2 regions of the Priestia sp. YIM B13491 genome follow, and region 2 is predicted to be linked to the other one. Evidence: riboswitches for the same ligand, from Rfam matches in the RefSeq annotation. Region 2 holds a riboswitch; the other holds the start of a gene.
What was found. Region 2 has a riboswitch for FMN ahead of ribE (riboflavin synthase). Riboswitches for the same ligand answer to the same signal wherever they lie in the genome.
Positions count from the first base shown of each region.

Region 1 (10,306 bases), on a different contig from region 2:
ATTATATTGGCTGATTCGTCTTATTTTACGGAAGCGAATTGGAGCCGCGCTGCAACCGCTTGTGAAGCAGGTAAACAGCGACTTGCTTGATGAAGTAAGCTACAGAGCAGTGGCGATTGGATTTCCTATTTTTACACTAGGAGCACTTATTTTTGCTATGATTTGGGCTCAGATGGCCTGGACGCGCTTTTGGGGGTGGGACCCTAAAGAGGTGTGGGCGCTGATCACCTTTTTATTTTACGCTGCTTTTCTTCATCTTCGGCTATCTAAAGGGTGGCACGGTGAAAAATCAGCTTGGCTGGCAGTTGGCGGGTTTGCCATCATTATGTTCAACTTAGTGGCTGTGAACCTAATTATTGCAGGTTTACATTCATATGCGTAACCTTTAATAATAGAATAGAGCCTGAAACGAAGATATTTTAGTTGAAGGAAGATCCGAACGAATGAGATTCTTGATGGAGAATCTCATTCGTTCGGATTTTTTCATTGAGATGGTGAACGCAAGGTTCGTGTATGTAGGTGCTTATAGCCTTGAAACAAGCGATCCCTACTAGCTTCTTTATTTTATTTATTCAGCTGTAGATTGCATGGATTTCGTTGCGTCTCAGCCTCTTTTTGGTAAAAAAAGCTGTTTTTCGTAAAGGTGTTCACGAATTGTCACATTGTTTGGGTATCATAAGTAGAACTCGCCGGTTTTTTTTTGTACACTAAGACTAGGAGGTTGAAAATACATGCAAAACGAACAAAGATTACTGCTAGTAGACGATGAAGATCGCATTAGACGATTGTTAAAAATGTACTTAGAAAAAGAAGGATACATCATTGAAGAAGCAGCCGATGGGCATGAAGCAATCGAAAAAGCGTTACACATAGATTATGATTTGATTGTATTAGATTTAATGATGCCCGGCATAGATGGTATTGAGGTTTGTAAACAAATTCGGGAGAAAAAAGCAACTCCTATTATCATGCTTACAGCTAAAGGGGAAGAAGTAAACAGAGTCCAAGGATTTGAAGTAGGTACAGATGATTATATCGTTAAGCCATTTAGCCCAAGAGAAGTGGTTCTTCGCGTAAAAGCACTGCTTCGACGTTCTTCTCAAGCAACGTTTATTCAGCCAGAAACGAGCGTGAAAAATCTTATTGTCTTTGATCACTTAACGATTGATAATGATGCACATCGCGTTACAGCAGACGGAAAAGAAGTTAACTTAACTCCAAAAGAATATGAATTATTATGCTACCTTGCAAAAACGCCAGATAAAGTATATGACAGAGAGCAGCTGCTGCGTGAAGTATGGCATTATGATTTCTTTGGAGATCTTCGTACGGTAGATACGCACGTCAAGCGTTTGCGTGAAAAGTTAAATCGTGTATCGTCACAAGCGGCGAAAATGATTGTAACCGTATGGGGAGTAGGGTATAAATTTGAGGTTGAAAATAACTGATGTTTTGGAGAAGTGTAGTTGGTAAACTATGGTTTACTATCCTATTGCTCGTCACGCTTGTTTTATTTATTTTGACTATTTTATTGCTTCAGTTTTTTGAAAATTATCATGTTGTAGATGCAGAAAACCGTTTAACTAAAACGGCTGCTAAAATCTCTACCATTGTGCAGGAAACGGACGATGAAAAACTAGGACTATCCATTGCTCGTGAACTTGCAGACCAAGCAAGTGTAGTTATTGTTCAAGACAAAGATTTTTATTGGCATTCCACACATCCTGATAAAGAAAATAAGAAAGCTATTTCGGCCATTGTTAAACAAAACGATCAGCTAAATCAAGTGGTTGAAAAAGGTAAAGTAATACGGGAAAAAATGTACATGACCACAAAGAAAGACACGAGTGATGAACCTTTAATGTTTGTTGTCGGTGTACCTTTAATGAAAGATAACAAACCGACAGGCGGCGTTTATTTGTATCAATCTCTTTCTGAAATTGAAGAACCCGCTCAATATACGACTAAGTTCATTTTATTGGCTGCAGGTATTGCTATTATTTTAACTACTATCTTTGCTTTTTTCTTATCCACTCGAATTACAGCGCCTCTTAGAAAAATGAGGCAGGCGGCATTTGAAGTAACAAAAGGCAACTTTGATACAAAAGTACCTATTTTAACTCACGATGAAATTGGAGAGTTAGCGATTGCTTTTAATCAAATGGGCAGGCAGTTAAAGTTTAACCTCAATGCGCTTAATCAGGAAAAAGAGCAGCTTTCAAGTATTTTAAGCAGTATGGCAGACGGTGTTATTACGTTTAGTAGAGACGGATCGATTTTAATTACCAATCCCCCAGCGGAGCATTTTCTTCAGACTTGGTATTACGAGCAGGATGTCAACAATCAGCAGGTGCCTGAGCTTCCAGCAAACGTTGTCCATTTGTTTCAAACGGTAGTAGAGACTGAAACGGAGCGAAGTGCAGAATTGAAAATTCAAGGGAAAACGTGGGTCATTTTAATGTCACCGCTCTATAATCAAACGAAAATTCGCGGTGCTGTAGCCGTACTACGGGATATGTCTGAAGAGCGTAAACTTGATAAATCGAGAAAAGATTTTATTGCAAACGTGTCTCATGAATTGCGTACACCTATTTCTATGCTTCAAGGTTATAGTGAAGCTATTATTGACGACATTGCAAGTACGGATGAAGAAAAGAAAGAAATTGCACAGGTGATTTATGATGAATCACTCCGTATGGGCCGGCTTGTAAATGAACTTTTAGATTTGGCGCGAATGGAAGCGGGACATGTGCAGCTTCACTTAGAATCTGTAGCAATGGTTGAATTTACAGAACGTGTTTTGCGTAAGTTTCAAGGGTTAGCTAAGGAAAAACATATTAAACTGTCTCTTAATGGAAAAATAGAAGATGAATTTGAAGCGATGATTGATTCAGACCGTATGGAACAAGTGCTGACAAACTTAATTGATAATGCTATTCGTCATACGGATGACTACGGAGAAGTAAAGCTGCATCTTGATAAAAGTCAATCCGAAATCCATCTTTCTGTTCAAGATACAGGAGCAGGCATTCCGAAAGAAGATCTTCCATTTGTATTTGAACGATTTTATAAAGCGGATAAAGCCAGAACGAGAGGGAAGTCAGGAACTGGTCTTGGGCTTGCAATCGCCAAAAATATCGTGGAGGCACATCAAGGGATCATTGCGGTTGAAAGTGAATTAAATGAAGGAACAACTTTCTTTATCAAATTGCCAAAGTAAAAACATGCTAAATAACAGTTTGTTCGGCTGAAATAATAAGAATAACAAAGAGATGTGATTCTCCACTGAATCACATCTCTTTATTTTTTCTATAAACAAGTCTAAAAGAGAAGGAATTGGCATATAGTATGTTTTGTGTGCAATGATCTACATAGGAGGTTCTTTCTTCATGATTGACGTGTTAAGAAGAATATTGGTTGTATTAGTAATGGGATTGTGTATAGGTCTTTTATTTTTGGGCGGGCAAATGGTAAAAGCAGAAGAGAAGCAGTGGGAGTGGCCGGTTGAAGGAGTCTTAACTGATATATTTGGTTCACGTCACGCCAAACACTTTGGAATTGATATAGCAGCACCTGTTGGTACACAGGTGTATGCTGTTGCAAAAGGAGTGGTGAGCCGCTCTTATTATTCAAATACATACGGACAGGTTGTTTTTATCAAACAAACAAATGGATACGAAACGGTCTATGCTCATCTAGAGGAACGTTTTGTTACAGAAGGAAATCGTGTAGCCGCAGGTCAAAACATTGGACGAGTTGGCAATACAGGGCGATCTTCAGGTGCACATTTGCATTTTGAAGTTCATCAAGGAAGTTGGAATCCGGATAAAACCAATGCAGTAAACCCACTTGCCAAATTGGACAATCAAAAACTATTGGCATACGTAAAAAGCGATTTAGCTGCCACGGTTTTTCAGCAGTTACATCAGACTTCTGATAACTGTATTCTTATCCATCAAGGAGATACATTATCTGAGCTCGCAGTCAAATATGAAGTAGATATGGATCAGCTAAAAAAGTGGAATCATTTAGAAAATACGATGTTAAATGCAGGACAAGTATTAAAAATAAGTCCATAAAAAAAGAGCCGCTCAGGCTCTTTTTTCTCAATGTCACAATTCAATACGCTGTATGGTCACAATTTCGCTTGTTTGTTTTAACGAAGCAATGACAGAATCATCTAAAAGTTTATCAAACGTAAGCATCATAATGGCTTCTCCGCCTTTTTGCTTACGGCCCACTTGCATGGTAGCAATGTTAATACGTAAATCTCCAAGTACTTTCCCTACATTTCCAATAACTCCGGGCTGATCACTGTGACGGATATAAAGAAGATGTCCTTCCGGATAAAAATCAATATCAAACGAATCAATATTAACAATTCGAGGTCCATAGCCGGCTATATAGGTGCCCGTAATGGTAAATGTACGCTGTTCGCCTGTTACGGTAACGTCAATCATATTGGAATATCCTTGCGTATCTTCCGATGTTTTTTCACCAAATGTAATTCCTCGTTCTTTGGCAATCATAGAAGCATTGACTTCGTTAACAGGTGAGTCGATACGATGAGTTAAAAAGCCTGATAATAAGCTCCGTGTAATATAAGTGGTTTCCAAATCCGTCACTGTACCTCCGTAGGAGATAGAGATATGCTGAACAGGTTCTCGCATGCATTGAGATAAAATAGCTCCCATTTGTTTAGTAAGGCTCGTAAACGGCTGAATTTTTTCAAAAACTTCTTTAGAAAGCGTCGGTAAATTAATGGATGAGCTTACAGGATTACCTTCTAGAAAACGCAAAACGTCATGTGCCACGTCTTCAGCAACGTTAAGCTGGGCTTCTTTTGTAGAAGCTCCTAAATGGGGAGTTGTAATAACTTGATCAAAATGTAACAAAGGGTTATCAATCGGCGGCTCAACTTCAAATACGTCAATAGCTGCACCTTGAACATGGCCAATTTCTAAATAATGAACTAAGGCTTTTTCATCAATGATCCCGCCGCGTGCGCAGTTTAATAAAAACACGCCCTTCTTTGTTTTGGCTAATGTGTCATGATTGAGCAATCCCTTTGTTTCTCTCGTAAGCGGAGTGTGCACGGTAATAACATCCGCTGCTGCTAGTAATTCATCCAGGGATAATAGTTCTACGCCTAGCTTTTCAGCTCGGGAAGATGTTAAAAAAGGATCGTAAACGTGAACGCTCATATTGAAGGCTTTTGCGCGTTTGGCAAGCTCTGAGCCAATTCGTCCAAATCCGATAATGCCCAGGTGTTTGCGATTAAGCTCTGTTCCAACAAATGCTGAGCGGTTCCATTCGCGCGCTTTAACTGAAGCATTACCTTGGGGAATATGCCGAAACAAGCTAGCCATCATAGCAAATGTATGTTCCGCCGTTGAAATGGTATTTCCGTTCGGCGCATTAATAACGACAACCCCTCGTTTGGTTGAGGCTTCAATATCAATATTATCGACACCTACTCCAGCCCGGGCAACAATTTTTAAATTCGGCATTTTTGCCAGCAAATCCTCTGTAACCGTCGTAGCACTCCGTACTAAAAGCGCATCGTACGTATGCAAATCATTCTCAACTTCTTCAACTTTTTTTCGCGTAAGATTCACATGAGGAGCTTCAAGCAGTGGAGCAAGACCTTCATTGCTAATTGAATCAGCTACTAATACATTATACATGACGTGAACATCTCCCTTGGATTTTACTATCATCAAATATTTGATAATTTACCATGTTAAAAAAATTCTGTCAATTATATTTTTCAAACTTTACGATTAGTTATCAAATACACTATTATAAACGTAAAATTGAAACTATAAATATGTCATAATGCTGTTGGTTATGCACTTATTTCCTTATTTTTCATATAAAAACAGTAATGAAGTTTATAAAATACATCAATTTAATAGGAATTAAAGAACTTCTTTATTTACTTTTAATTCGAGATAACATATAATAAATTCATAATTAAATATTGGTCTATCTTCGGGGCAGGGTGAAATTCCCGACCGGCGGTAAAAAACAAATTGTTTTGAGCCCGCGAGCTTATATGTAATACATACGAGCAGATTTGGTGAAATTCCAAAGCCGACAGTACAGTCTGGATGGGAGAAGGTGGAGGTTCAGCGTTCAAAACCTAATGTGATGAACGTTTATTAAATATGCCTGCCATGTCTCCTCTCAACGAATCATTTGTTGGGAGGTTTTTGCGTGGGGATATAAAGTTGAACCTTTCTTCTTTGAAGAGTGGATCACAAAGAAGGAGAGAGGCAAGATGCAACAAAGTAAGAAAACTCAAAAGCTGGTTGTACTAGGAATGTTAAGTAGTATTGCTTATATTTTAATGATGATTAATTTTCCAATTCCTGGATTACCTCCGTTTTTAACAATTGATTTTAGCGAAATTCCTGCACTCGTAGCAGCACTTGTATTTGGACCGATGGCTGCTGTTATAGTAGAAGGAATAAAAAATTTATTGAATTATTTAATTCAAGGAAGTGCTACAGGGGTTCCAGTTGGTCAAGCGGCGAACTTTGTGGCTGGTTTACTGTTCGTTCTTCCTGTATCATACATGTTCAACCGATTTAAAACGGCTAAAGGCGTAACGATAGGTTTGGTTACGGGTACGGTGGTAATGACGGTACTCATGGCTGTCTTAAATTATTATGTCTTCTTACCAGCGTATACAATCTTCTTACAATCGCCAGAAATGTCTAGTGAACAAGCACGTCAATATATCGTTGCAGGTATTTTGCCGTTTAACTTAATAAAAGGAGCAGCAACAGGGGTTATCTTTGTCTTATTGTTTTCAAAAATGAAGCAATGGATCACGCGTCGCATTGCTGTTTAATTCAATCGCTCTCCCGGGGAGAGCGATTTTTATATATAAAAAAACCTGCAGCATGTACACTACAGGTTTGCTCCACACTTATTCGAATTTATTAGCATCGCCTTCGAATTTTTCATCCGCTACGCGAATTGAATCCGTAGGGCAGCCTTCCATTGCATCCATCATATCATCTTCTAGATCTTCTGGAATTTCTACTACACCTTGGTTATCATCTAATGTTACGAATGCAATACCTTCATCATCATAATCATAAATGTCTGGTGCTGCTGCTCCGCAAGCGCCGCATGCGATGCAAGTATCTTTATCAACAATTGTATATTTTGGCATAACAAGACCTCCTGTAAAGTGTTCGAAAATTTCTCATTATATAATCTCTTCGCGAATCAAGAGTGAAATTTCTCCTTATTCATTGTAAAATGATTTATAAAACTTTTCAATAGAAAAGTCACTGAGAATGCTTATCAAATCAAGGTTTCTTCACTTACCCAAACGTTTTGATACATAAAGGAAAGAGCTGAAAAGCCTTTATCTCACATGCTATTGGTCACTTTTGGTACAATGAATGAGAAAGGAAGTTGACACCTTTGAATTATATTCAAGTTAGCATTTTATTTTGTATAAAACAGTTAAAAGGTGAGCGAACCGCCTATGGTATTTATCATTTATTAACAGGTAAAAAGTCAGCTCAAACGATTCAAGACGGAAAAATTTTTGGAATTTCGTTTCTTTTTCAGTCATTTGTTTACTTAGATAAACGGTCTTTTGAAACCTGCGTTGCATATTTAAAAGAACAGCAGTATATTGAAGAAACTGAAAATCAAAAGTATGTGATGACAGATAAGGGACAAGCACGCCTTGAAGATGAACTGAAGGCTCGGCCCTTTCATCCAGCTTTAGACGGATGGAAATTCGCAAGCAGTACTCAATTATTTTTAGCAAGAATCACTTTGTTCATTCAGACCTTATCAAACCTACAGTATTTTCAAAAAGGGTTTTTACCCATTTCCAAAAATCCTGAGGTCATTCAATGGGTCAAAACGTATATTATGTCTCAAAAGCAAACGCGTCAAGAGTTAGCCGCCGAGCTATTCGAAGAGCTCCGAACGTGCTTGAAAGGTTGTACGGAACGGGACGCGTCTCTTTTTGTTTTGCAGCTGACTGGATACCAAAGAGTAGGCTTTACAAAAAATCAGTTAGCATATCAATATGAACTCGATGAGCATTATGTTCATATTCAACTGTTAGGGGTTATTCACCATATCATTGAAAAAGTGAGTAAAAATAATGAACGCTTTCATGTACTTTCTTCTTTTTTACGTGATCTATATTTAGAATTGCCTTTGACAAGCTCGACGTTAAAAACGTATAGCTGGCTTCAAAAAGGCAAGACACTTGAAGAAATTGCTTATATAAGGCGTTTAAAAGAAAGTACCATTGAAGATCATATTGCAGAATTAGCTCTATTTGTTCCATCTTTTTCAATCGATGCATACGTATCTCCTAAGCAGCAGGAAAAAATTATCGCAGCCTTTGAAGGTTTGCGGACAAATAAATTAAAGGTGATAAAAGAAGAAGTAAAAGACGACGTTACCTATTTTCAGATTCGTCTCGTATTAGCAAAACATTTTACCTGATACTAAAAAAAGTGGTGTTTGATGTGAAGATAGAACAACTTCTACAGAAACAATTCGGCTATAGCCAATTTCGACTAGGACAAAAAGAGATTATTCAAGATATTTTAACAGGTCATAATGTGTTAGCGGTTCTTCCTACAGGAACAGGGAAATCATTGTGCTATCAGCTCCCAGCTTATCTGTTGAACCGACCGGTGCTGATTGTATCTCCTTTAATTTCACTGATGGAAGATCAAGTTCAACAACTAAAGGCAAGCGGAGAAAAGAGAGTTATTGCCTTAAATAGTTTCCTACAACAAGAAGAAAAACAACGAGCGCTAAAAAATTTAGCTTTTTATCGTTTTATTTATGCATCTCCTGAAATTTTGCAAAATGGTTTTGTAGTAGAAGCATTAAAGCAGGCAAAGGTAGGGCTTTTCGTTGTGGACGAGGCGCACTGTATTTCTCAGTGGGGACATGATTTTCGTTTAGATTATCTACAGCTAGGAGATATATGGAAGGAACTTGGCAGTCCGCTATGTCTGGCACTAACGGGAACTGCGACTAGGGAAGTAGTGGAAGATATTAAGCGCTACTTATCGCTTCCTGCTGTCAACGAGCACATCTATTCCATGAATCGAAGTAATATTGCGATGAAAGTTGATTTTGTTGCAAGTATTGAAGAAAAAAAAGAGAAGTTACTGATGTACGTTAGTGAACTGCAAGGTCCGGGAATTATCTATTGTTCCAGCCGATCTTGGACAGAAGCATTAACACAGCTTCTAAAGGAAAATGGGATACAGCGAGTGCAGTATTACCACGGAGGAATGGAACCGAATGAAAGAATGCTTGTTCAACAGCAATTTTTAGAAAATCAGCTTGATATCATTTGCTGCACAAGTGCATTTGGAATGGGGGTTAACAAATCGAATGTTCGGTTTGTTATTCATTTTCATACACCTACGCAGCTAGAAGCATATGTACAGGAAATTGGAAGAAGTGGACGCGATCAGCGAAACAGTATTGCGATCTTGCTTTATGCTGAAGGAGACGATGATTTTGCTCATTCTTTACTTGAAATTGAGCTTCCTTCTTCAGATAGCATCTTATACTGCTTGTCGTATTTACGAAACCATGATCAGGCCATTCCTTTAAAACAAGTAGAGTCTCACTTTCTTTATACAGTGGGTGTTCAAGAAACACATTGGCGATTTATTCGTTATTATTTGTACAGAGAAAATGTAGTGAAAAATGAACATGTTGAACCCTGGAAAATTCCTGAATCGCTGCATGAAACGATTGTTGCAGCTGTAAATAAACGTCTTCGAAACAAACATGACAAGTATCGTGCGATGAAGGGGTTTATTGAGACAAAAGAATGCCGTCGTCACGTGCTGCTTGGCTATTTCGATGAAACGGGAAAATCAGAGCTTGAGAACTGTTGCGATTGCTGCGGCCTGGATTTAGAAAACTATAAAGAAACAAATGGTGAGCAGGAGCAATGGACATTTCAAGGCTGGGAATTAGAATTAGCTCGTTTGCTTCGTCAAGGAGAGATATAATGGCAAAATCACAGCAAGAGCTTATTTCATCCATGACAGATGCAGAGCTAGTTAAAAATTTATATGTAACACAGCTGCTCATCTGCTTCATTGCTTTAGGCATCGGTTTTTTCACATTCGATTCATGGAATTCCTTTTTGCAGTTTTTTCAGCTGGATTGGTCTTCTATTTTATTGTACGGGGGAGGAACAGCTCTCTTGGTAGTAGGAGGAGATATACTTCTAATGAAATGCGTACCTGAGCATTTATACGATGACGGAGGGATCAATGAA
Region 1 covers NZ_JBHZOR010000001.1:515,803-526,108, forward strand. Annotated here, with positions in the region: gene ccsB (c-type cytochrome biogenesis protein CcsB) at 1-382, shown strand, start outside; gene ACFX4E_RS02670 (response regulator transcription factor) at 732-1,448, shown strand; gene ACFX4E_RS02675 (ATP-binding protein) at 1,448-3,220, shown strand; gene ACFX4E_RS02680 (peptidoglycan DD-metalloendopeptidase family protein) at 3,390-4,079, shown strand; gene serA (phosphoglycerate dehydrogenase) at 4,113-5,687, opposite strand; FMN riboswitch at 5,987-6,129, shown strand; gene ACFX4E_RS02690 (ECF transporter S component) at 6,284-6,859, shown strand; gene ACFX4E_RS02695 (ferredoxin) at 6,938-7,186, opposite strand; gene ACFX4E_RS02700 (YpbB family protein) at 7,444-8,493, shown strand; gene ACFX4E_RS02705 (RecQ family ATP-dependent DNA helicase) at 8,517-10,034, shown strand; gene ACFX4E_RS02710 (CPBP family intramembrane glutamic endopeptidase) at 10,034-10,306, shown strand, end outside.
Region 1: another riboswitch for FMN. It lies ahead of ACFX4E_RS02690 (ECF transporter S component); the one in region 2 lies ahead of ribE (riboflavin synthase).

Region 2 (10,306 bases):
AAATATTGAGGAAAATTTAAAAGCTAAAGGGAAAATATCCGTATATTTTGTTTGGAAATGACTGTTATGTTAGGGGTTAAGGAGTTTTTTGTGAAAAATACAAAAAGAAAATGAAAAATAAAAAATAAACGAAAAGGCACAAGCGCTGGGATATGCGTAGATTTACACGTAAAAAGGCTCGTCTTTTTTTTACCGTTTCTACATATAGTGAACTATGAAGGGTAGAAGGGTGATGGGCATGAAAAGGTGGAAACTCACGCTGCAGGTTGCTGCTACGTATGTAGGCACTGTTGTAGGAGCCGGTTTTGCAACAGGCAAGGAAATCGTTCAATTTTTTACACAGTACGGGGAACTTGGAATGGTCGGGATTTTGGTCAGCGGCTTGTTTTTTATTTGGCTAGGTTCGAAAATGATGCTGCTTTCGCACGCAATTGGGGCTTCTTCTTATCAGCAGCTTAATACATATTTATTTGGTGATGTGCTTGGAAAAGCGGTAAACGGTGTAATGATTGTCATTTTATTTGGAGTAACTTCAGTCATGCTAGCGAGTACGGGAGCAATAGGAAAAGAACAGTTCGGGCTATGGCCTCCTGTTGGGATGATTTTTACAATTGTTTTAACTTATATATTTATCGCCAAAGGAATTAACGGTATTTTAATGGTTAATTCTCTTGTTGTGCCGATGATGCTTTCATTTGCTTTTATCATCTTTGTGCCAAATATCAGCTATTTCTCACTGATTCAAACGAAGCCGGATTTAACGCTCGTCACGCAGTGGAAGTGGGCGGTTAGTCCCTTTTTATATATTTCCCTAAATCTAGCTTTGGCTCAGGCTGTTTTAGTTCCATTAGGAAGCTCCGTGAAAGATAGGAGCGTGATTAAAAAAGGGGCCGTAATAGGAGGATGTGTACTTACGTTTATGCTTGTTTCTACTCATCTTGCCCTTTCCAATTTGCCTTATTCATTTCAACTTGATATTCCGATGAGTGCCGTTGTTAAAAATATCTCAGCGTGGGTGAATGTTTTATTTACGGTAGTTGTGTTAGGCGAGATTTTTACTACATTGATTGGAAATGTATTTGGAATCGCTAAGCAGATTCAGTCATTTCTTCCCCTGAATGACAAACAAGCTTTTGCATTTATTATCTTGGCTTGCTTTATTATTGGGCAATTCGGATATGCCCAGCTTCTTGAGTTTTTGTATCCGATATTTGGCTATATTGGACTAGCTTTTGTATGGATGCTATGTATTAAAAAAGAAAAAATAAGCTAAAAGCTGGATTTTAAAGAATAGATGTGAAAAAACGAAGTTAAATGATGTGACAAGTCGATTTTACTTTGCTATAATGTAAAACAAATAAGACTCTAGCAGTCGAATATATTATCCTTCGGGGTCGGGTGTAAGTCCCAACCGGCGGTGATAAAGCGTATGCTTTTAAGCCCGTGACCCGTTTTCATACGATGTATGTTAGCGGTGGATCTAGTTAAAATCTAGAGCCGACAGTAAAAGTCTGGATGGGAGAAGGATCAGGAAGCACAGTTGTTTTTTTGTGTTGAATTAATAAGGGACACGCTTGCCTTTTTTAAAGCTACCCTTGTTTTTATACACAAAATATAACTGTTTATTTCGTATACAATTAGCGGAATTTTGCATAGATAAAACTGATTCAGCTCAGCCGACCCTTTGGACATTTGTTCAAGGGGCTTTTTTATTTTCAGTGGTTGGGGGAAAGATAAATATGAAAAAAAAGCAGCTGCTATTTCAAAACGGTATAAGAAGTTGGAATAGCGCCAAGGCAGGTGAAGAAAATGTTCACGGGTATCATTGAAGAAATTGGAAAAATAAAACGTATTCAAAAGGCCACAGAAGCAATTGTTCTTACGATTGATGCGAAGACCGTGTTAGAAGATGTGAACTTAGGGGACAGTATTTCAGTTAACGGCGTGTGTTTAACCGTAACGGCTTACTCTCAAAATGAATTTACGGTCGATGTCATGCCGGAGACGATTAAAGCAAGTACCCTTCAGCTTCTAACCGTTGGATCACGTGTTAACTTAGAGCGGGCGATGGCTGCAAATGGCCGGTTTGGAGGGCATTTCGTTAGCGGACACGTTGATGGAATTGGAACCATTGTAAGCAAAACACGCAAAGGAAATGCCTTTTATTATGAAATTCAAGTCGATCCTGAACTTCGTGAATTTATGATGTTAAAAGGATCTGTTTCCGTAGACGGAACAAGTCTTACTATTTTTGATGTCAGCAACCAATCATTTACTATTTCTCTTATTCCCCATACGGTGCTTCACACAGTCGTAGGAGACAAACAGCGAGGAGACAAAGTGAATATTGAATGCGATATGTTAGCTAAATATATGCATCAGATGATGACAAATAAGTCAACTCCTGGCGCCTCGAATCGTTCAGGTAACATGAAGGATTTATTGCAGCAGCATGGTTTTACAAATTAACAGTGAGGTGAAAGAGATGTTTCATAAAGTAGAAGAAGCCATTGAAGAGTTAAAAAAGGGAAAAGTGGTTATTGTATGCGATGATGAAGATCGAGAAAACGAAGGAGATTTTATTGCATTAGCCGAAAAAACGACGCCTGAGGTTATTAACTTTATGGCTACTCATGGAAGAGGATTAATTTGTACACCTGTTAATGAAGAAATTGCACATAAATTGAATCTTCACCCGATGGTAGCGAACAATACGGATGTACATGGAACAGCATTTACAGTAAGTATTGATCATATTTCAAGTACAACAGGTATCAGTGCATACGAACGCTCTGCTACCGTTATGGCTCTTGTGAATGAAGCGACGGTACCAAGTGATTTTCAACGCCCAGGACATATTTTCCCATTGATTGCAAAAGACGGGGGCGTTCTCCAGCGTGCAGGTCATACAGAGGCTGCTGTTGATTTAGCAGTATTAGCAGGAGGAAAGCCTGCGGGTGTTATTTGTGAAATTATGAATGAAGATGGAACAATGGCACGCGTACCGGATTTAACAAAAATTGCAGAGCAATTTGATTTAAAAATGATTACAATAAAAGATTTGATTGCCTACCGCCGCAAACATGACCAGCTTATTAGCCGTGAAGTAGAAGTGAGCTTACCTACGGCATTTGGTGAGTTTAAAGCTGTAGGATATACAAATAAACTTGATAATAAAGAACATGTGGCTCTTATCAAAGGTGATATTGATCATAATAGCCCCGTTCTCGTTCGCGTTCACTCTGAGTGTTTGACTGGAGATGTGTTTGGTTCTGAACGCTGCGACTGCGGTCCTCAGCTTCACGCAGCTCTTACGCAAATTGAAGAAGAAGGACGCGGCATTCTGCTGTATATGCGTCAAGAGGGCAGAGGGATTGGCTTATTAAATAAGCTAAGAGCATATAAGCTGCAGGAAGAAGGATACGATACCGTAGAAGCGAATGAAAAACTCGGGTTTGCTGCAGATTTACGAGAGTATGGAATCGGTGCTCAAATCTTAAAAGACCTTGGAGTCAAACAAATGAAGCTTTTAACGAATAACCCTCGTAAAATTACCGGGCTAAAAGGCTACGACCTTGAAGTGGTCGAGCGAGTACCTCTTCAAATGCCGGCAGTGGATGCCAATAAAAAATACTTAGATACAAAAGCTAAAAAATTAGGTCATTTATTACATTTATAATTTTACACTTTTTTTCGTTATAACAAGTGAAGCTAATTCATGAAAAGAAATGTAAATAACTATATATTAATACTAGCAGGAGGAACAAAAGATGAATCATTTATATGAAGGAAATTTAGTAGGCACAGGATTAAAAATTGGAATCGTGGTAGGGCGTTTTAATGAATTTATTACAGGCCGTTTACTTAGTGGAGCAGAAGATGCGCTCAAACGTCACGGCGTAGCTGATGAAGACGTAGACGTGGCTTGGGTGCCGGGCGCTTATGAAATCCCATTAATCGCCAAAAAATTAGCTGAATCTAAAAAATATGATGCAGTGATTACGCTAGGAACCGTTATTCGAGGAGCTACTCCACACTTTGATTTTGTATGTAATGAAGTAGCAAAAGGCGTTGCATCTCAAAGCTTACAAACAGGCGTGCCAATTATCTTTGGTGTATTAACGACTGAAACAATTGAGCAAGCAATTGAACGTGCAGGAACAAAAGCAGGAAATAAAGGATGGGAAGCTGCAGCATCAGCTATCGAAATGGCTAACCTTTCAAAAATGATTGAAGGATAATAGATACGATTTCAGTTTTTATAAGCTGAAGAGTTAAAAGAGGCTGAAACAAAAGTATGTTAGTTAAAGAAAGATCCGAACGATGAATCGTTCGGATTTTTTCATTGGTAGGGTGAACGCAGGTTTCGTGTATGTAGTGGCTTCTAGCTGTAGATTAAAGGGTCAGGCGAAGACTTCTGCGGGAAAAGCGGAAGAAGTGTGACCCTGCAGAAGCGGAGGAGGCGAGGAGGCTTCGCGGCCGCCTGTGGAAAGCGAAGTCTTGCTCGGAAATCAACTGCAGTGTAAAAAGCGATCCATACTATCTTATGTATCCCGTTTGTTCGTCTTTAGATTGGATTGATGTAGTTATGTCTCAAGCTCTTTTAAATAGAAGCTAGCTATGTATAATTTGGCTAAAACGTCTTACTCTAAGTAATAATTAGGTCGTAAAAGGGAGACGTCTATGCCTCATTATACTGCTTTTTTTGCATTGATTATTATCAGCACAGCCGTTTTGCTTACAGTATTCATACGTAAAAAAGATAAAAAGCTAGTCGTTTTGCTTTTTTTTATCATTGGAATGGCTTATATACTAGAATATGTTGTATTTGTGTTGTTTGAAAGTTACGATTACGATCCCGATTTTATGACCAATGAATATTTTGATAATTTGTTCGGGTCCTTAACTTCTCAAGCGTTTGCTTTTCCAATCATGGCTATGGTGGTAGCTGCTTATCAATTGAAATTTCGCTATATTTTAATTACTTCAGCTATGTTTATGGGGATTGAAGAATTATTTTTACACTGGGATATTTATACACATCACTGGTGGAAAACAGTCTATACAGGCGCTTTAATGACTATAGGCTTTAGCATTTCAAAGATTTGGTATGTATGGCTAACAGAACGGTATATGACATTTGTGCATTACGCTACATTTTTTCTCGGGATGCTCGCCATTACTTCTACTATTATGTTTATGCTGTTAGCATATTTTCATAATAATTGGTTTTATACAGGATGGTTTGCGTCGGCTACTCATGATTCCGTAAATGCAACGATGATTTACGTTTGTGTTGTTACGGTTCTCCTCGTTTGGAGTGTAGCCAAAGAATTTTTTGTTGGAGCTGCAATGATTATAGCGGGGCTGCGTATAGTAGATATTTTACTGATTCACTATGGGGTTTTGCTGGTATCTATTACCACTTCACTTGTTCTTTTTACGCTTCTACAAGCGGGTGCATTCATTCTGAGCGTTATGCTTCAAAACTTTATCATGAAAAATTGTTATGGGACAAGCAAAAAAGACGTTGCGTTTCCAGCGAAGAACTACTAAGATAATACGTAACTCAAATAGTTTAGTTCAATAATATTTGAAACAAAGAAAAATGAATTGACGGTTATGCGTATTATTTGTAAGATAGGAAAGCAAATAATAGAAAGCCGAAACAGGGGAGTGAAGGATTCGTGAAAGAGTCCTTTTTTGTAGAAAAGGTACTTAATAATAATGTATTAATTGCTAAACACCTTACCTATGATGAAGTTGTGCTAATTGGGAAAGGAATAGGGTTTAATAAGAAAAAAGGCGATGAAATCGATGCAAAAGCCGTGGAGAAAATGTTTTTGTTAAAGAGTGAAGAAGAGCAAGAACAATACAAGCAGCTTTTAACGCAAGTGGATGAAGACGTGATTGAAATGATGAATGATATTGTAACGCACATTCAAAAGCGTGTTAACATTCCTTTGAATGAGCACATACACATTTCATTAACGGATCATATCGCGTTTGCGATAAAACGTTTTCAGCAGGGAATGGGGCTTAAAAATCCATTTTTACTTGAAACAAAAGCTTTATATCCAGAGGAATATACGATCGCATCTGAAGTGGTAGAAATTATTAGTCGCAAAATAGGCGTGCAGCTTCCAGTAGGAGAGATTGGTTTTATTGCGCTTCATATCCACAGTGCGCTGACTGAAAAAAACCTCCTGGAAGTGAATCAAGACTCGCAGCTTATTCAAACGATTATTAATGTGATTGAAGAATCGCTTCATCTGCGGGTAGACAAAGAATCTGTGCACTATATGAGATTGATTCGTCATTTGCATTTTGCGATTGATCGAGTAAAAACAGGAGAAAAAATAGAAGAGCCAAAAAAAATTGCTTTGCTATTGAAAGAAGAATATCCCCTGTGTTACAATGTGTCTTGGAAAGTGATAAAAGTAATGCAGCAAGCGTTACATTTACCTGTGTATGAAGCAGAAGCCGTTTACTTAACGATGCATCTGCAGCGACTTATAACAAAAACGGATTTATAAAATCATTTCAATACGTGTTACTGATACGATCAGGCATGAGTGAGAAATGAAGCGATGTGTAATTGGATGAGTGTATCCATTTATCGTTTCTTTTTCCTCATGCCTTTTTTTGTTATAAGAAAGCGCAATCATTGAAGGCTTCGCCTCAGGATACCAGGAGATGTAATAAGTTTTCTAGTTAAAGAAAGCGTTTTATGAAAGCGCGTTAATGATTCACGTATCAAATAAATAGCTTGTTGCACACTAAATATATAAAAGGAGGTAAGCGCCATGTTTAAAAAACTTTTTGGAGTATTACAAAAAGTCGGAAAAGCGCTTATGTTACCGGTTGCGATTTTACCGGCAGCAGGGATTTTACTTGGAGTAGGGACAGCGCTTCAAAACCCTACATTGTTGGATGCAGTACCGGCACTTGGTGCAGACTGGGTTCAATTGGTTTCAAATGTTTTGTCGCAAGCGGGTCAAATTGTATTTGACAACTTATCGCTATTGTTTGCCGTTGGTGTTGCCGTTGGTTTAGCTGGTGGTGACGGTGTAGCAGGTATTGCTGCAATCGTAGGCTACTTGATTATGAACAAAACGATGAGCACAATCTTAGTTGCTACAGGACAACTAGATCCTGACAAAATGGGTGCCAATCCAGCTTACACTAGCATCTTAGGAATTCCTACGTTAGCTACAGGTGTATTCGGGGGTATCATAGTAGGTATTTTAGCTTCATCCATGTATAATCGTTATTTCAATATTGAATTACCATCTTATTTAGGGTTCTTTGCAGGAAAACGATTTGTACCAATCATTACTGGGGTATTTTCAATTGTTTTAGGTGTTATTATGATTTTCATTTGGCCGCCAATTCAAAGCGGATTAAATGCTTTCTCTACTAACATGATTGATGCAAACCCAACTTTATCAGCGTTTGTATTTGGATTGATTGAACGTTCATTAATTCCATTTGGACTTCATCACATCTTCTACTCTCCGTTCTGGTTTGAGTTTGGTGATTACGTTAATAAAGCAGGTCAACATATTCACGGTGACCAAAAGATTTTCTTTGCTCAATTAGCAGATGGCGTGCCTTTAACAGCAGGAACATTCCAAGTTGGTAAATTCCCGTTCATGATGTTCGGATTGCCAGCAGCAGCTCTTGCGATTTATCACGAAGCTCGTCCTGAAAACAAAAAATATGTAGCTGGTATCATGGGTTCAGCTGCTTTAACATCTTTCTTAACGGGTATTACAGAGCCGCTTGAGTTCTCATTCTTATTCGTAGCACCAGTACTATTTGCAATTCACGCAGTATTTGCTGGTTTATCATTTATGGTTATGCAATTATTAAATGTTAAAATCGGTATGACATTCTCAGGTGGAGTTATCGATTACGTTCTATTTGGAGTTATGCAAAACCGTACAGCATGGTGGCTAGTTATTCCAGTAGGTTTAGTTCTAGCAGTTATTTACTACTTCGGTTTCCGCTTTGCAATCCGTAAATTTAACTTAAAAACACCGGGTCGTGAAGATAAAGAAGAAGGAGAAGAAGATGTAAAAGTAGAAGCAGCAGAGCTTCCAACAAATGTTTTAGCTGCACTTGGCGGTAAAGAAAACATTACACATTTAGATGCTTGTATTACGCGTTTGCGTGTATCCGTAGATGATGTAGGTAATGTTGATAAAAGCCGCTTGAAAAAACTTGGAGCAGCTGGTGTTCTTGAAGTTGGTAACAATATTCAAGCTATTTTCGGTCCGAAATCTGACACGTTAAAAGGTCAAATTCAGGACATTATGAATGGCAAAACACCGGTTGTCACAAAAGAAGAGACAAAAACAATTGAAAAACCTGTTGCAACATCTGAAGTAGGAAGCGATAATGGTAATGATATTGTTTCACCGATTGAGGGAGAATTGGTACCTTTATCGGAAGTACCAGATCAGGTATTTTCACAAAAACTAATGGGTGACGGTTTTGCGATTATTCCGAAAACAGGCACAGTAGTTGCACCAGTGGACGGAAAAATAGTAAACTTATTCCCGACGAAACATGCTTTAGGTATTGAATCAACGACTGGACGTGAAATTTTAATTCACGTTGGTATTGATACAGTTAATTTAAAAGGCGAAGGTTTTGAAGCTTTAGTTGCCCAAGGCGATGAAGTGAAAAAAGGACAGCCTCTATTGAAAATTGATTTAGACTTTGTAAAAGAAAATGCGCCATCGACGATTACGCCGATCATTTTCACGAATTTACAAGCTGATGAAAAAATTGATATCTTAAAGCAGGGCCAAGTTTCTCAACAAGAAGCAAATATTATTAACATTTCAAAGTAAAAAGGAGATTGATTTAACATGGCACAAAAAACATTTACAGTAACAGCAGACTCAGGAATTCACGCACGTCCAGCAACAACTTTAGTACAAGCAGCAAGCAAATTTGATTCTGATATCAACTTAGAATTCAACGGTAAAACTGTAAACTTAAAATCAATCATGGGCGTTATGTCTTTAGGTATTCAAAAAGGCGCTACAATCACTATCTCTGCAGAAGGTTCTGACGAAGCAGATGCACTTGCTGCTCTTGAAGATACAATGAGCAAAGAAGGATTAGGCGAATAATGACAAAGGAAATTCAAGGCATTGCCGCTTCTAGCGGCATTGCTATTGCTAAAGCATTTCGTCTAGAAAATCCAGAATTAACCGTTGAAAAAAAATCAGTAACTGAAGTTGAAGCAGAAGTAGCACGTCTAGAAGCTGCGCTAGAAAAGTCAAAATCAGAACTTGAAATTATTAGAGAGCACGCTCGTAAAGAACTTGGAGATGACAAAGCAGAAATCTTTGAAGCTCACTTATTAGTTCTAAGCGATCCTGAACTTATTAATCCAATTAAAGATAAAATTACAAATGAAAATGTAAACGCTGAACATGCACTTGATGAAGTAGCGGCAATGTTTATTAATATGTTTGAGTCAATGGACAATGAATATATGAAAGAACGTGCTGCTGATATCCGTGACGTAACAAAACGTGTATTAGCTCATCTTTTAGGTGTAAACGTTTCAAATCCAAGCTTAATCTCAGAAGAAGTTGTCATTATCGCAGAAGATTTAACGCCGTCTGATACAGCACAGTTAAATCGTAAGTTCGTAAAAGGATTTACAACAGATATTGGCGGACGTACTTCTCACTCAGCAATTATGGCGCGTTCAATGGAGATTCCAGCTGTTGTAGGTACAAAAACAGTTATGGAAGACATTCAAAACGGCGTATTAGTAATTGTTGATGGTTTAGATGGCGAAGTTATCGTTGATCCAAGCGAAGAAACAGTAAAAGCTTACGAGAAAAAAGCCGCTGAGTATGCAGAACAAAAAGCTGAGTGGGCTAAGCTTGTAAATGAAAAAACGGTTTCAGCTGATGATCATCACGTTGAACTTGCAGCTAACATTGGTACACCAGAAGATGTAAAAGGCGTATTAGAAAACGGCGGCGAAGGCGTTGGCCTTTATCGTACAGAATTCTTATATATGGGCCGCGAGGATCTTCCGACGGAAGAAGAGCAGTTTACTTCTTATAAAACAGTTCTTGAACGTATGGAAGGTAAACCAGTGGTTGTTCGTACTCTTGATATTGGTGGAGACAAAGAGCTTCCTTATTTAAATCTACCAAAAGAAATGAACCCATTCTTAGGATTCCGTGCTATTCGCTTATGTCTAGAGATGCAAGACATGTTCCGTACACAGCTTCGTGCGCTTCTACGTGCAAGCGTATACGGTAATCTG
Region 2 covers NZ_JBHZOR010000002.1:216,859-227,164, reverse strand. Annotated here, with positions in the region: gene ACFX4E_RS07350 (YkvI family membrane protein) at 239-1,273, shown strand; FMN riboswitch at 1,381-1,531, shown strand; gene ribE (riboflavin synthase) at 1,810-2,469, shown strand; gene ACFX4E_RS07340 (bifunctional 3,4-dihydroxy-2-butanone-4-phosphate synthase/GTP cyclohydrolase II) at 2,486-3,679, shown strand; gene ribH (6,7-dimethyl-8-ribityllumazine synthase) at 3,771-4,241, shown strand; gene ACFX4E_RS07330 (hypothetical protein) at 4,684-5,556, shown strand; gene glcT (glucose PTS transporter transcription antiterminator GlcT) at 5,688-6,536, shown strand; gene ptsG (glucose-specific PTS transporter subunit IIBC) at 6,807-8,861, shown strand; gene ACFX4E_RS07315 (phosphocarrier protein HPr) at 8,880-9,146, shown strand; gene ptsP (phosphoenolpyruvate--protein phosphotransferase) at 9,146-10,306, shown strand, end outside.